4 regions of the Mesorhizobium calcicola genome follow, and region 4 is predicted to be linked to each of the others. Evidence: predicted binding sites of a transcription regulator. Region 4 holds the regulator's gene; each other region holds the start of a gene.
The links. Region 4 encodes PhoB, which activates phosphate uptake and scavenging genes when phosphate is short. Its sites were predicted from a motif close to TGTCATNNANCTGTCAT; they were not measured.
Positions count from the first base shown of each region.

Region 1: ppk2 (polyphosphate kinase 2) is a predicted target of PhoB. The motif match lies at 1,724-1,740, and genes of this name have one in related genera.
Region 2: ACFSQT_RS12685 (PhoX family protein) is a predicted target of PhoB. The motif match lies at 1,226-1,242, and genes of this name have one in related genera.
Region 3: ACFSQT_RS22060 (esterase-like activity of phytase family protein) is a predicted target of PhoB. The motif match lies at 1,679-1,695, and genes of this name have one in related genera.

Region 1 is NZ_JBHUGY010000080.1:193,188-196,383, forward strand. Features, by position in the region: gene ACFSQT_RS39400 (dihydrofolate reductase family protein) at 7-651, shown strand; gene ppk2 (polyphosphate kinase 2) at 699-1,619, opposite strand; gene ACFSQT_RS39410 (aldo/keto reductase) at 1,900-2,943, shown strand; gene ACFSQT_RS39415 (glycosyl transferase family 90) at 2,989-3,196, opposite strand, start outside.
Region 2 is NZ_JBHUGY010000020.1:135,353-138,548, forward strand. Features, by position in the region: gene ACFSQT_RS12685 (PhoX family protein) at 1-1,158, opposite strand, end outside; gene ACFSQT_RS12690 (hypothetical protein) at 1,788-2,264, shown strand; gene ACFSQT_RS12695 (response regulator) at 2,424-3,086, opposite strand; gene ACFSQT_RS12700 (sensor histidine kinase) at 3,083-3,196, opposite strand, start outside.
Region 3 is NZ_JBHUGY010000032.1:77,506-80,701, reverse strand. Features, by position in the region: gene ACFSQT_RS22065 (L,D-transpeptidase) at 1-39, shown strand, start outside; gene ACFSQT_RS22060 (esterase-like activity of phytase family protein) at 83-1,561, opposite strand; gene ACFSQT_RS22055 (GcvT family protein) at 1,873-3,196, shown strand, end outside.
Region 4 is NZ_JBHUGY010000061.1:36,127-39,322, reverse strand. Features, by position in the region: gene pstB (phosphate ABC transporter ATP-binding protein PstB) at 1-485, shown strand, start outside; gene phoU (phosphate signaling complex protein PhoU) at 511-1,218, shown strand; gene phoB (phosphate regulon transcriptional regulator PhoB) at 1,238-1,927, shown strand; gene ACFSQT_RS32485 (hypothetical protein) at 2,016-2,279, opposite strand; gene ACFSQT_RS32480 (ROK family protein) at 2,370-3,196, opposite strand, start outside.

The DNA of each region.
Region 1 (3,196 bases), on a different contig from region 4:
GCTTTCATGTCCAAACTTCGCGTCAATGCTTTCACCCTGTCGCTCGACGGCTATGGCGCCGGTCCGGATCAGGATCTGCAAAACCCGCTCGGTGTCGGCGGGGAAACCCTGCACAAATGGGCCTGGAGCACCCGCACCTTCCGCGAGATGTTCGGCGAAGAGGGCGGCGCGACCGGCACTGACGAGGACTTTGCGGCGCGCAGCTTCGAGAATGTCGGCGCCTGGATCCTCGGCCGCAACATGTTCGGACCGATCCGGGGCGAATGGCCTGACGACAGCTGGAAGGGCTGGTGGGGCGACAACCCGCCCTACCATGTGCCGGTTTTCGTGCTGACCCATCACAAGCGCGAACCGATCGTCATGGAGGGCGGCACGACCTTCCACTTCGTCACCGATGGCATCCATTCGGCGCTGGAACAAGCCAAAGCGGCGGCCGATGGCAAGGACGTGCGGGTCGGCGGCGGCGTCGCCACCATCCGGCAATATCTGCAGGAGAAACTGATCGACGAGATGCATCTGGCGATCGCGCCGGTGCTGCTCGGCGCGGGCGAGAATCTTTTCGCCGGCCTGGACATGCCGAAGCTCGGCTATCAATGCGCCGAACAGGTGGCGACAGCGCTCGCCACGCATGTGGTTATCAATCGGGTTTAAGTCAGGCTCCCCCTTCTCCCCCTGTAGGAGAAGGGGCGTTGGCGTTCTCAATACTTCTCCGGCACGTAGAGTTCGCGCGGCAGCGTCTGGCGCTCGTATTCCGGATTGAAGACGCGCTCGGGCAGCGTGATCTCCTCGTGCGGCACCTCTTCATACTGCATCTGCTTCAGCAGATGGTCGATGCAGTTAAGCTGCGCGCGCTTCTTGTCGTTGCCCTCGACGATGAACCAGGGCGCCTCCGGGATGTTGGTGCGGGCGAAGGTCTCTTCCTTGGCCTTGGTGTACTGCTCCCAGCGCACGCGCGACTGCAGGTCCATCGGCGACAGTTTCCACTGCTTCATCGGATCGTGGATGCGCATCAGGAAGCGCATCTGCTGCTCCTCGTCGGTGATCGAGAACCAGTATTTGACCACGGTGACGCCTGAGCGGACCAGCATGCGCTCGAACTCCGGCACGTCGCGGAAGAATTCCTCGACCTGATCGGGCTCGGCAAAACCCATCACCCGCTCAACCCCGGAGCGGTTGTACCAGGAACGGTCGAACAGCACGATCTCGCCGCCGGCCGGCAGATGCGGGACGTAACGCTGGAAATACCATTGCGACTGTTCGCGCTCGGTCGGCGCCGGAAGGGCGACGACGCGGCAGATGCGCGGATTGAGCCGCTGGGTGATGCGCTTGATGACGCCGCCCTTGCCGGCGGAGTCGCGGCCCTCGAAGATCACCACCAGCTTCTTCTTGTGATAGGCGACCCAGGACTGCAGCTTGATCAATTCGGACTGCAGGCTGATCAGGTCGCGAAAATACTGCATGCGATCGATCGAAGGCGGATGCGAGTTCTTATAGATCTTGGCGATCTCCATCGACAGCGCCGGCTCCGACATTTCGAGCTCATAGTCCTCGTCGAGCGTGTCGGCGAGCTCGGCTTCAAGCCAGTCCTTGGCAGGAGAATTCTGTTTTAGCTCGGTCATATCAGCTGCTCCGCTTGCAAACCCGTCGATCCACGTCCGGCGCCCAAACCCCTGGCCTGCGTTCCGAGTGGCAACACCTGAGCCGACTTCAATATAGACCGGCAATGACGGTTTTATTGCAGCCTGAACGGGATCACCGCCGCTGCAAATCCCGCGAGGCATGATCGATCCGTCGTCGTGGCATGGCGACAGGCGGTCAAAATTGTCCTACAAATACCTGCCACTTTCGGAGGTGCCCTTCCCCAGCACCCCTTCCCCCAAAGCAATCGCGAGGAATGACATGGAATACCGCACCCTCGGCCGTTCCGGCTTGAAAGTTTCGACACTGACCATGGGCACCATGACCTTCGGCGGCGCCGGCGCGTTTTCGGCTGTCGGCAAGACCGACCTCGACGAGGCACGCCGGATGATCGATCTCTGCATCGATGCCGGCATCAACCTCATCGACACCGCCAATGTCTATTCGAACGGCATTTCCGAAGAAATGATCGGCGAGGCGCTCGGCGGCAAGCGCAAGGGCGACGTGCTGATCGCCTCCAAGGCGCGGATGCGGATCGGCAACGGCCCCAACGATGAAGGCCTGTCGCGCTATCACCTGATCCGCGAATGCGAGAAGAGCCTGAAGCGGTTGAAGACCGACGTCATCGACATCTACTTCCTGCACGAATGGGACGGCACGACGCCGCTTGAGGAAACCCTAGCCGCGCTCGACACGCTGGTTGCCCAGGGCAAGATCCGCTATGTCGGCTGCTCCAACTATTCCGGCTGGCAAGTGATGAAGGCGCTCGGTATCAGCGACAGCCATCACCAGCCGCGCTTCGTCACCCAGCAGATCCACTACACGCTGGAAGCGCGCGAGGCGGAATATGAATTGCTGCCGATTTCGGTCGACCAGGGCCTCGGCGTGCTGGTCTGGAGCCCGCTCGCCGGCGGATTGCTGTCCGGCAAATACCGCCGCGACAGCCCCACCGCCCGCCAGCGCGCCGGCTGGTCCGAGCCGCCGATCCGCGACGAGGACCGGCTCTGGCGGATCGTCGATGTCCTTGTCGAGATCGGCACGCAGCACGGCGTGTCGGCAGCGCAGGTGGCACTGGCCTGGCTGCTTGGCCGACCGGCCGTCAGTTCGCTGGTGATCGGCGGCAGGAGCGAAACGCAATTCCGGGACAATATCGCAGCGGCAAGCCTGGTGCTCACCGGCGAGGAGCGTGAACGGCTCGACGCGGTCAGCCGGCCGCCTTTGCTCTATCCCTACTGGCACCAGCAGCTGACGGCAAAGGACCGCTTCGGCGCCGCCGATCTGGTTATTGACCGAAGCGGCGTGTGAAACACCGATCTCCACGGGAAGCCGGCGGACGATGCCCGCCGGCTTCTATCCGATGATATAGCGCCAGACCTCGGCGTCGGGTTTGAACTGCCCGCTGAGCACGAAATATTTGTAGAGCACGAGCAGGGAGATCGCCTGTTCGGCCTGCTCGTTGGCGAATGTCCGGCAATAGGCATTGGCCGCAGCGATGATGCGTTCCGCCGCAGCTGGGTGTCGTTCGAAATAGCGCACCTTTTCGGCAAGATCGGCGAAA
Region 2 (3,196 bases), on a different contig from region 4:
GTTGAAAATCCCCTTGGTGACGAACTTGTAGGCGTAGTCGAAGCGCTCGTCGTCGCCGAGATAGAAGACGACGCGACCATCCTTGGCGACGATCGACTCGGCGCCCTCGTGCTTGAAGCGGCCCATGGCGGTGCGCTTCCGCGGCGTCGAGGTCGGATCGTTGACATCGACTTCGACGATCCAGCCAAAGCGGTTGGCCTCGTTCGGCTCCTTGGCCAGGTCGAAACGGTCATAGTGCGCGGCCCATTCATAGGCCCCTTCGGGAATGCCGAGGCGCTTGTAGTTGGCGGCTTCCTTATGGCCCTCGGGCAATTCGCCGGAAAAATAGCCGTGGATGTTTTCCTCGGCCATCACATAGGTGCCCCAGGGCGTGACGCCGCCGGCGCAGTTGTTGAAGGTGCCGAAAACCTTCGTGCCGGACGGGTCGGCATTGGTCTTGACGCGGTCATGGCCGGCGACCGGGCCGGACAGCGCCATTTCGGTGTTGGAGGTGATGCGGCGGTTGAGCTTGCCGTCGCGCACCACCTGCCATTTGCCCGACACCTTGCGGATCTCGACGATGGTGCCGCCATGCGCCGCCATCTCGACGTCGATCTGTTCCTTGCTGAGCGGTGCGACGTCCGCCGACTTCTTGCCGTCCTTGTCGACGATCTTGACGATGCCCGGGAACATCAGATGCGGATTGGTGTATTCGTGGTTGACGACCAGCAGGCCATGTTCGGCCGAACCGTCGATCGCGATGTAGCCGACATAGTCGTTGTTGTAGCCGAACTGTCTCGCCTGGGCCTGCGCCGACTGTTTCGTCGGGTCGAACTCCGGCGAATCGGCAAACAGCGGATCGCCCCAGCGCAGCAGCACGTCGGCATCGTAGCCCGGCGCAACATGGTGCGTGTCGTCGATGCCGGCCTCCAGTTCATCGAACGCGAAGGCGGAGCCTTCGGCGGCCCGGGCTTGGTCGGCGCTGACCAGCGCCAGCGGGCTGACGGTGGCGGCAATGGCCGAGACGGCCAGCGAGCCTTTCAGGAAACCACGGCGCGAGAACCGCGCGGCGATGATCTCGCCCATGGTGCGGTTGTCGGTGGGGTTGGTGGCCGGGCCGTCATTTTCCTCGAGCAGGCTGGTGCGGAATTTGGCGTCGGGGGAGCGGTGTTCGGTCATCTGGCTTGCCTCTGGCTTTAGGGGTGGCTGGAGCGTGTTGCCTGTTCGACCCCCTTATAGTCGGCCGATCACATTTTCGTGACATCAAGCGACCTTTCAGACACAACAGGCATTCCGCGCCGTCGGCTAAGCATTCTGCGGGCAGCACGTAGCGTGGGAAAAGCGTCCCTTGTCAGACCCGGCAAGGTTTTTGGCGGCATCGCATCGGTCGTGGCAAGGCCGCCATCTCGGGGATGGGCGGCCATTTGTGAACGCCGGCACTGCACTCGACCGCACGATTGTCGAACGTCCCGCGACGGCGGACGATATCAGTCGTCTTCAGGCCTTATGAAGGTCTTGGAGGGCCTACAAGTCACCTCCGCCGCCCCCGGCGGAGGTGACTTGATGTTCGGCGTCGGCCGCCGCCGGGCGTCAGGAAAGTCAGGCTCCCGTCGGCGATGGCGGGCCCGCCGCCGTCCATAAGAGGTATTTATTAGCATATGCTTGGGACTTTAGTCCAATCTTGCGCTTGCAAAGGTCCTGGGTGACAAGCGCAACGGTCGGATGCGGCTTTCAGGGATCACTTCTTTCGGCGATGCTTGTGCGATTGCAACGTCGACGGTGGGCGCGCCAGCTCGACGGAGATCAGGATGCACAGATCGATCACGACCCGTTGTTGCCGGCTGGCGCTTAGATCGGCGGCCGCGCTGGTGCTGACCATCGCTCCCTATCAGTTTGCCTTCCACGGCTCCGCTCCGGGGCTCCACGACGCTAGCGCACAGGCTGGCGGCAATGGCGGCGGCGGCGGCAATGGCGGTGGTGGCGGCGGCGGCAATGGCGGTGGTGGTGGCAACAGCGGCGGCGGCAACAACGGCAACGGCAACGGCAACGGAAACAGCGGCGGCGGCAAGTCTCACGGGCAGAACAGCAGTGGCAACGGCCATCATGTCAACGCCAAGACCGGTGACCAGGTTGACGTGCAAGGCAAGAAGATCACGGTCCTGCATCCCGACGGGATAAAGGAAAAGATCGATAATGGCCGTTTCAGCATGGAGGATGCGCTCGGGCGTACGATCATCGATCGCCAGGCCACGCCGGCGGATGTCAGCCGCCTCAAGGCCTTGTGAAGCTGGCCAACAGGCAGCGGCCGGCTTCACACGTCACCTCCGCCGCCCCCGGCGGAGGTGACCTTGTTTTTGTCACCCCGTTTCCGTTCGGAATTGCATTAAACAAGGATCGAGCGGTTTGGCGTGAAACGGTGACCGCTCCAGGGTTGGTGGCACCCTCTACGGATGGTTTCGGTCCCGGTCGCGCAACTCACGCATCATCAAGGCCGCTTCGGTGCGGTTTCGCACATTGAGTTTCGACAGCACGCCGGTCATGTGATGCTTCACGGTCTTCTCTTGCAGCTCCAGCCGCAGGGCAACTTCCTTGTTGCTTAGCCCTTCCGCCACCAACCGCAGAATTTCTGTCTGTCGCTCGGTGAGTTGCCGCAGCCGGTCCGCTATGCCGTCGGTCGGCTGCAGGGACTGGAGATCCGAAAGCAGGCGGGCCGACAGCGTCGGCGAAAGATAGCTTTCGCCAGCCGCCACGGTGTGCAGGATCTCGGCCAGCCCGCGCGATCCGACACCCTTGAGGACATAGCCATGTACCCCCGCATTCAGGGCCCTGGTCACATCGGCATTGGCCTCCGAAACAGTCAGCATGACGATCTTCTGGGCGGGATGGTCGGCGAGGATGCTTGCAACCGCGGCCAGGCCGCCGCCAGGCATCGAGATATCGAGCAGCAATATGTCGGGCCTTACTGTCGAGACGATGCGTTCGGCATCCTGCGCCGTGGCGCCCTCGCCAACCACCTCGAAGCCTCCGATTTCCGTCAGGCTGCGCGTCACGCCTTCGCGAAACAGGGGATGATCGTCGATAATGGCGATGCGGATGGCACCAGTCATGCTTGCTCCTCGACCGATAAACGGATCACCAATCGCGTGCCATGCGGCCCAGTCAAGGTCTCGAACTGACCGCCAATGCTTTCGACCCGCTCCCTGAGGCCGGCGAGGCC
Region 3 (3,196 bases), on a different contig from region 4:
GACGCAGGCGTGCCAAGGGACGCGGAGATTTTGAAGTAGGTGCTCGGCGGACGCGCTTGGCGCGTCCGCCTGCATGGTGTCGCTACTTCTTGGCGAGGCCGGGAAGCGTGACCTGATAGACCAGGACCATGGTGTCGACATTGGCGCCGTCGTCGGCCTTGTAGGGTGCGCCGACCTGGAAGCCGTCCTGGGTGAGGAAGTCGTTGTCGTTGGCGACGAACAGGAAATAGTCGTCGGGCAGCTTCGGATCGAGCACGCTGGCGAGCGACATCGCTTCCCACTTTTCCGAGAGGTTGTTGGTGTCGTTCGGCGCGCCATTGTGCAGGCCGAAGCGGCCGAGCTCGGCATTGTCGTTGAGGTCGATGAACGGCGTCAGCTTGGCCGGCGTCACCGATGGGTCGAGCAAGCCCTTGGGCGCCACCGGCTTGTCGGCGGCGTCAAAGGCGCCACCGGCGATGTCGGTCGCGGCGGAAAGATCGACGATGTTGATCCGGCGAAGCAGCGAGGTGTCGCCCTTCACCCCCTGGCCATTGCCGCTGTCGCGGGTCAGCATCAGGAATGTCTGGTCGGACAGGGCCACGATCTCGCTCTGCGCCGCTACCTTGGTCTTGTCCTTGGCATCCTTGAACACGGGCAGCGGCAAGACATATTCGTGCGCCAGCTTGAGATGGGCGAGGTCGGAAGCGTCATAGACCAGCGCGCGCGTATTCTGGCGCGTCGCGCCGGAATCGCCGCCATCCTGCCGGGGCGCCGACTGCAGCACGGCGATCAGGAACTTGCCGTCCGGCGTCATCGCCATGCCTTCCAGGCCCTGATTGTTCTGACGGCCGGTGTCGGGATCCTTCGGATCGGGCTCGGCAGCACCCGGGCCGGGGTTGTCCGAGGAGAAATTCGGCGCTCCCTTGCGCATCGGCACCAGTGCCGCCGGCGGCTGGGTCGCCGACAGCAGGCGCCCTTCGGCGGAAAACCGATAGATGTTCGGGGCATATTCGTCGGAGATGAACATCGAGCCGTCGGGCAGCCGCACGATCGCCTCGTTGTCCAGGGCGAGCTTGCCGTTGGTGGCCGTGGGCAGCATCGGCATGTCGCCGCTTGCCGCGCGCACATCCGACAGCGGATCGAGACCGGTGGCATCGGCGCCCTTGTCGTCGGTGAGAAGCATTGTGTCGGTGAGCGTTGCCTTGACGCCCGTCTGCTCCTGGCCGGCCGCGGGTGCAGCACCTGGCGCCACCGGGGCAAACTCGATGCCGATGGTGTTGAGGCGTGGCCGGTAGTCGGTGGTGCCGGCGACATTGTAGCCGCGGTCCGGCAGCAGCCAGAGCGAGCCCTTGTAGCCAGCCGCGTCATGCGTCCAGCCAGCGGCGTCGATCGCCATGCCGGAGCCGGAGCCAAACGTCTCGCCGAACTTGTCGCGCTGAGCGGCCGGCATGCGGCCGACGCCAACCAGGCCCTTGTTGACGAGACCGCCGACGGTCGCGGTGCTGTCGGCGAGCGCCGGCGTCAAGGCGGTGAACAATGCCAGCGCGACGCCGAGCGACGCGGTTCGGTACAGGTGTTTCATGGATTATCCCTCTTTGTGACAAAGCTTGCCGGAGCGGCCGATAGGCGAAAAGCTGAAAGAGGTGCGGCATCGATGATGCCGCGCGCGCCTCCCCGAAAAGCGGTCTACGGCGTGAACATGATGCTTGCGTGACAGTGCGAGATGCACGCCGCCGGCTTCTTCACACGCCGATAAAGGCGTGTGGTCGCACGAGAGAATTGATCACTCCCTCAGGCTGAGGTCGACAAAGCGCAGTGTGTTTTCATCGCACTAGACACTTATGTCCAGTGCGTATAGAGTGCCGGCTTCGGACTAGTCGTGGAGGGAAGGCCTTGAAGTCGCATTACCGCGCAGTCGTCATCGGGGGTGGCGTGGTCGGGGCCTCGGTGCTCTATCATCTGACGCGTTTCGGCTGGAGCGATGTGGCGCTCATCGAGCGAGCCGAATTGACGGCCGGTTCGACCTGGCACGCGGCCGCCGGGTTCCACGCGCTGAACGCCGATCCCAACGTCGCGGCGCTGCAGGACTACACCATCAAGCTCTATCGCGAGATCGAGGCCGAATCCGGCCAGAACGCGGGTCTGCACATGACGGGCGGCGTCAACATCGCCAGCGATCCCCGGCGCTGGGAGTGGCTGAAATCGGCCTGGGCCGTGTTCCAGTCGGTCGGCATCGAAACGGCTCGCCTGGTGACACCGGAAGAGATCAAGGAGATCTGCCCGATCGTCGATGTCAGCGACGTGCTCGGCGGTCTCTACGATTCCAACGAAGGCCATCTCGACCCTTATGGAGCGACGCATGCCTATGCCGGTGCCGCGAAAAAGCGTGGTGCCGACGTGATCCTGCGCAACCGCGTGGTCGCGTTGAAGGCGCGTGCCGACGGGCACTGGGATGTCATCACCGAGCAAGGCACGATCGTGGCCGAGCATGTCGTCAACGCCGGCGGGCTGTGGGCAAAGCAGCTCGGCCGCATGGCCGGCGTCGAATTGCCGGTGACGCCGATGGAGCATCACTATTTCATCACCGAGGACATTCCGGAGGTTGCCGCCCTCGACAAGGAACTCGGGCTTGCAGTCGATCTCGACGGCTTTTCCTACCTCAGGCAGGAGCGCAAGGGCGTGCTGCTCGGCGTCTACGAGCAGAACCCGAAGCACTGGAACATGGATGGCGCGCCATGGGATTACGGCATCGAGCTGATCCCGGAAGACATCGACCGCATCAGCCCGGAACTGTCCAAGGCCTATGAGCGCTTTCCGTGCCTAAGGACGGCCGGTATCCGCAAATGGGTCAACGGCGCCTTCACCTTCACGCCGGACGGCAATCCGATCGTCGGGCCGGTGCGCGGGCTGAAAAATTACTGGGTTGCCTGTGGCGTCATGGCCGGCTTCAGCCAGGGCGGCGGCGTCGGCAAGTCGCTGGCCGAGTGGATGATTTATGGCGAGCCGCTAGCCGACATCTTCGGCATGGATATTGCTCGCTATGGCGCCTTCGCCGCCAATCGCTGTTATCTCAAGCAGACGACGCGGCAGTTCTATTCGCGCCGCTTCGTCATGACCTTTCCCAACGAGCGGCTGCCCGCCGGACGGCCGCTGAAACGCCCCGGCGCCTATGACGGCATGACGGCGGCGGGATGCGAATGGACAGCGTCCTGGGGTC
Region 4 (3,196 bases):
AGAAGCCCAATCCGTTCCCGAAGTCGATCTACGAGAACGTTGCCTATGGCCCGCGCATCCATGGGTTGGCCAAGCGTAAGGCCGACATGGATCAGATCGTTGAACAGAGCCTGAAGAAGGCGGCGATCTGGAACGAGGTCAAGGACCGCCTGCAGGAGCCCGGCACCGGCCTTTCCGGCGGCCAGCAGCAACGCCTGTGCATCGCACGTGCCATCGCCGTGTCGCCCGAGGTGATCCTGATGGACGAGCCCTGCTCGGCGCTCGACCCGATCGCCACCGCTCGCGTCGAGGAACTGATCGACGAACTGCGCCAGAACTACACGATCGTCATCGTCACCCACTCGATGCAGCAGGCGGCGCGCGTGTCGCAGCGCACGGCGATGTTCCATCTAGGCTATCTGGTCGAGGAGGGCGCTACCGACAAGATGTTCACCAACCCCGACGACAAGCGCACCCAGGACTACATCACTGGCCGCTTCGGCTGAGCTCAGGCATACGAGGACTAAGATCATGGGCGAACACACCGTCGCTTCTTTCGACGAGGATCTCGGACAGATCCGCAGGCTTATCAGCGACATGGGCGATCTCGCCAGCTCGATGGTCAGCGGTGCCACCAAGGCGCTGCTGAGTTCCGACAACGCCATGGCCCAACGCGTCGTCTCCGACGACGCGATCATGGACGCGCGCCAGCGCGAGCTCGACGACCGCGCCATCACACTGATCGCCAAGCGGCAGCCGATGGCCGACGATCTGCGCCATGTCGTCGGTTCGATCCGCATGGCCGGCGACCTTGAACGCATTGGCGACCTTGCCAAGAACATCGCCAAACGCGTCGGCACCGTCGGCCTAAGCGTCACGCCGCGCGACCTGTCGCACTCCATCGACACCATGGCGCAGCTGGTGCTGATCCAGGTGCAGGGCGTCATCGAGGAATATGCGGCGCGCGACGCCGAGGCCCTGGCGAAACTGCGCGCCGCCGACGAGCGCATCGACGTCAAGTACACCTCCGTGTTCCGCGAACTGCTGACCTACATGATGGAAGACCCGCGCAACATCACCGCGTGCACGCATCTTTTGTTCTGCGCCAAGAACCTCGAGCGCATCGGCGATCACGTCACGAACATCGCGGAAAATGCGTATTATGTTTTGACCGGCAAGCAGTTGCCCGCCAATCGTCCGAAGCAGGACGAGACGGCAATGTCCGCGCCGGCGGCATGACGACAGGGGTGACCAGTCGATGATCGCGCCACGCATCATGGTCGTGGAGGACGAGGAGCCGCTGGGTGTGCTGCTCCGCTACAATCTGGAGTCCGAGGGTTACCAGGTCGAGGTGGTGACGCGCGGCGACGAGGCCGAAATTCGCCTGCAGGAGAACGTCCCCGACCTTCTGGTGCTCGACTGGATGGTGCCCGCGGTTTCCGGCATCGAACTCTGTCGCCGGCTAAGAATGCGTCCCGAGACGGAGCGGCTGCCGATCATCATGCTGACCGCGCGCGGCGAGGAAAGCGATCGTGTGCGCGGCCTCTCCACCGGGGCCGACGATTATCTGGTCAAGCCGTTCTCGACGCCGGAGTTCATGGCCAGGGTCAAGGCGCTGCTGCGCCGCGCCAAGCCGGAAGTGCTGTCCAGCGTGCTCAAGGTCGGCGACATCGTGCTCGATCGTGAATCGCACCGGGTCTATCGCAAGAAGAGCGAGATCCGGCTCGGACCTACCGAATTCCGCCTGCTCGAATTCATGATGCGCCATCCCGGTCGCGTGTTTTCGCGCAGTCAGCTGCTCGACAATGTCTGGGGCGAGACGATCTATATCGACGAGCGTACGGTGGACGTCCACGTCGGCCGGCTGCGCAAGGCGGTCAACAATGGCCGCATGCCCGACGTCATCCGCACCATCCGGGGGGCGGGATACGCGATCCGCGAAGACTAGAGCTTGTCCCATCCCGATAAGAACGGGATGGGACTCCAAGATCAAAACTCCAGTCAGCAGGCAGTCGCCAATGCCGTGAAGAGGGTGGTTAGCGGACTTCGACTTCTCCCAACAGATGTTGCCGCCTCATCTCCTCTTCGACCCAGGCAGTAACGCGCCGGAGCTTTGAATGTTTGATGTCTCGCATGATCAGTTGCGTTGTGGCCGCATCGACCTCGCCGATATCAATTTCGCCCCAGCCGTTGGTTCGTAGGAAGCGGTAGACGTCCTCACCGAAGTTGCGAACACGATGGATGAGGCCGTAAAGCTCGGCCTGATCTATGTTGAAGTTGATCACCAACGAACGGGACATCAGCAGATCATACAGGCAGACACATTGCCAATTGATGTCCGCAATGGGTCGAACTCGGTCGTTCAGAATGATTGAGTTTCGCCCTGACCGTCAGGCAACGTTCTTTCCGGCACCCGTTCTTGCCTGCGCGCCCGGCGCGAAAATCTCCTGGTCGACGAAGGTCAGCGCGCGCATGGCGCAGCCTTCGCGGATCAGCGGCAGTTCGTTCGGCTCGGTGTCGAAGGAAATCGATTTCGAGTGCTGGCCGCCGGCGGTCTGGGCTATCGCCTCGCGCAAGGCAGGCTCGATCAGGTCGAAGGCCGCGGCGCTGACGCCGACCATTGCGACGGGCGCCGGATCGATCAGCGCGAACAGGCTGCCGAGACCGTAGCCGAGCGCCTCGCCGGCCTTGCGATAGGCCTCGCGCTCGGGTCCATCCCTTTCGCGCGCCGCGGTCGCCAGGGCGCGCATGTCAGCGTCACTGACATCGGCGACCGGCTCGGTGTCCTCGCCCAGCTGCCTTGCATTGCGCCAGATCGCGTAGTTGCCGGCATAGGCCTCGACGCAGCCGCGCCGTCCGCACCGGCACAGCGCGCCGTTCGGCCGATGGATCATGTGGCCGAACTCGCCGCCCGAGGAATGGGTGCCGGTGAACAGCTCGCCCTTCAGCACCAGGCCCATGCCGATGCCGTGCGACAAGAGGATGGCGATGAAATCGTCACGGTAGCGCTGCGGATCGCGCCAGCGCAGCGCCACCGCCATCATGTTGCAGTCGTTCTCCATGGTGGCGGGGATGCCGAACTCGTCTTCGAGTATGTCGGCGAAGGCGATATCGGTGTGTGGCGTGATCGGCGACCACAGCATGGCGCGGGCACGCGTGTCGGTGATGCCCTGGATCGCCAGCGCGATGCGGGCGACGCTGCGGACGTCGAGATCGG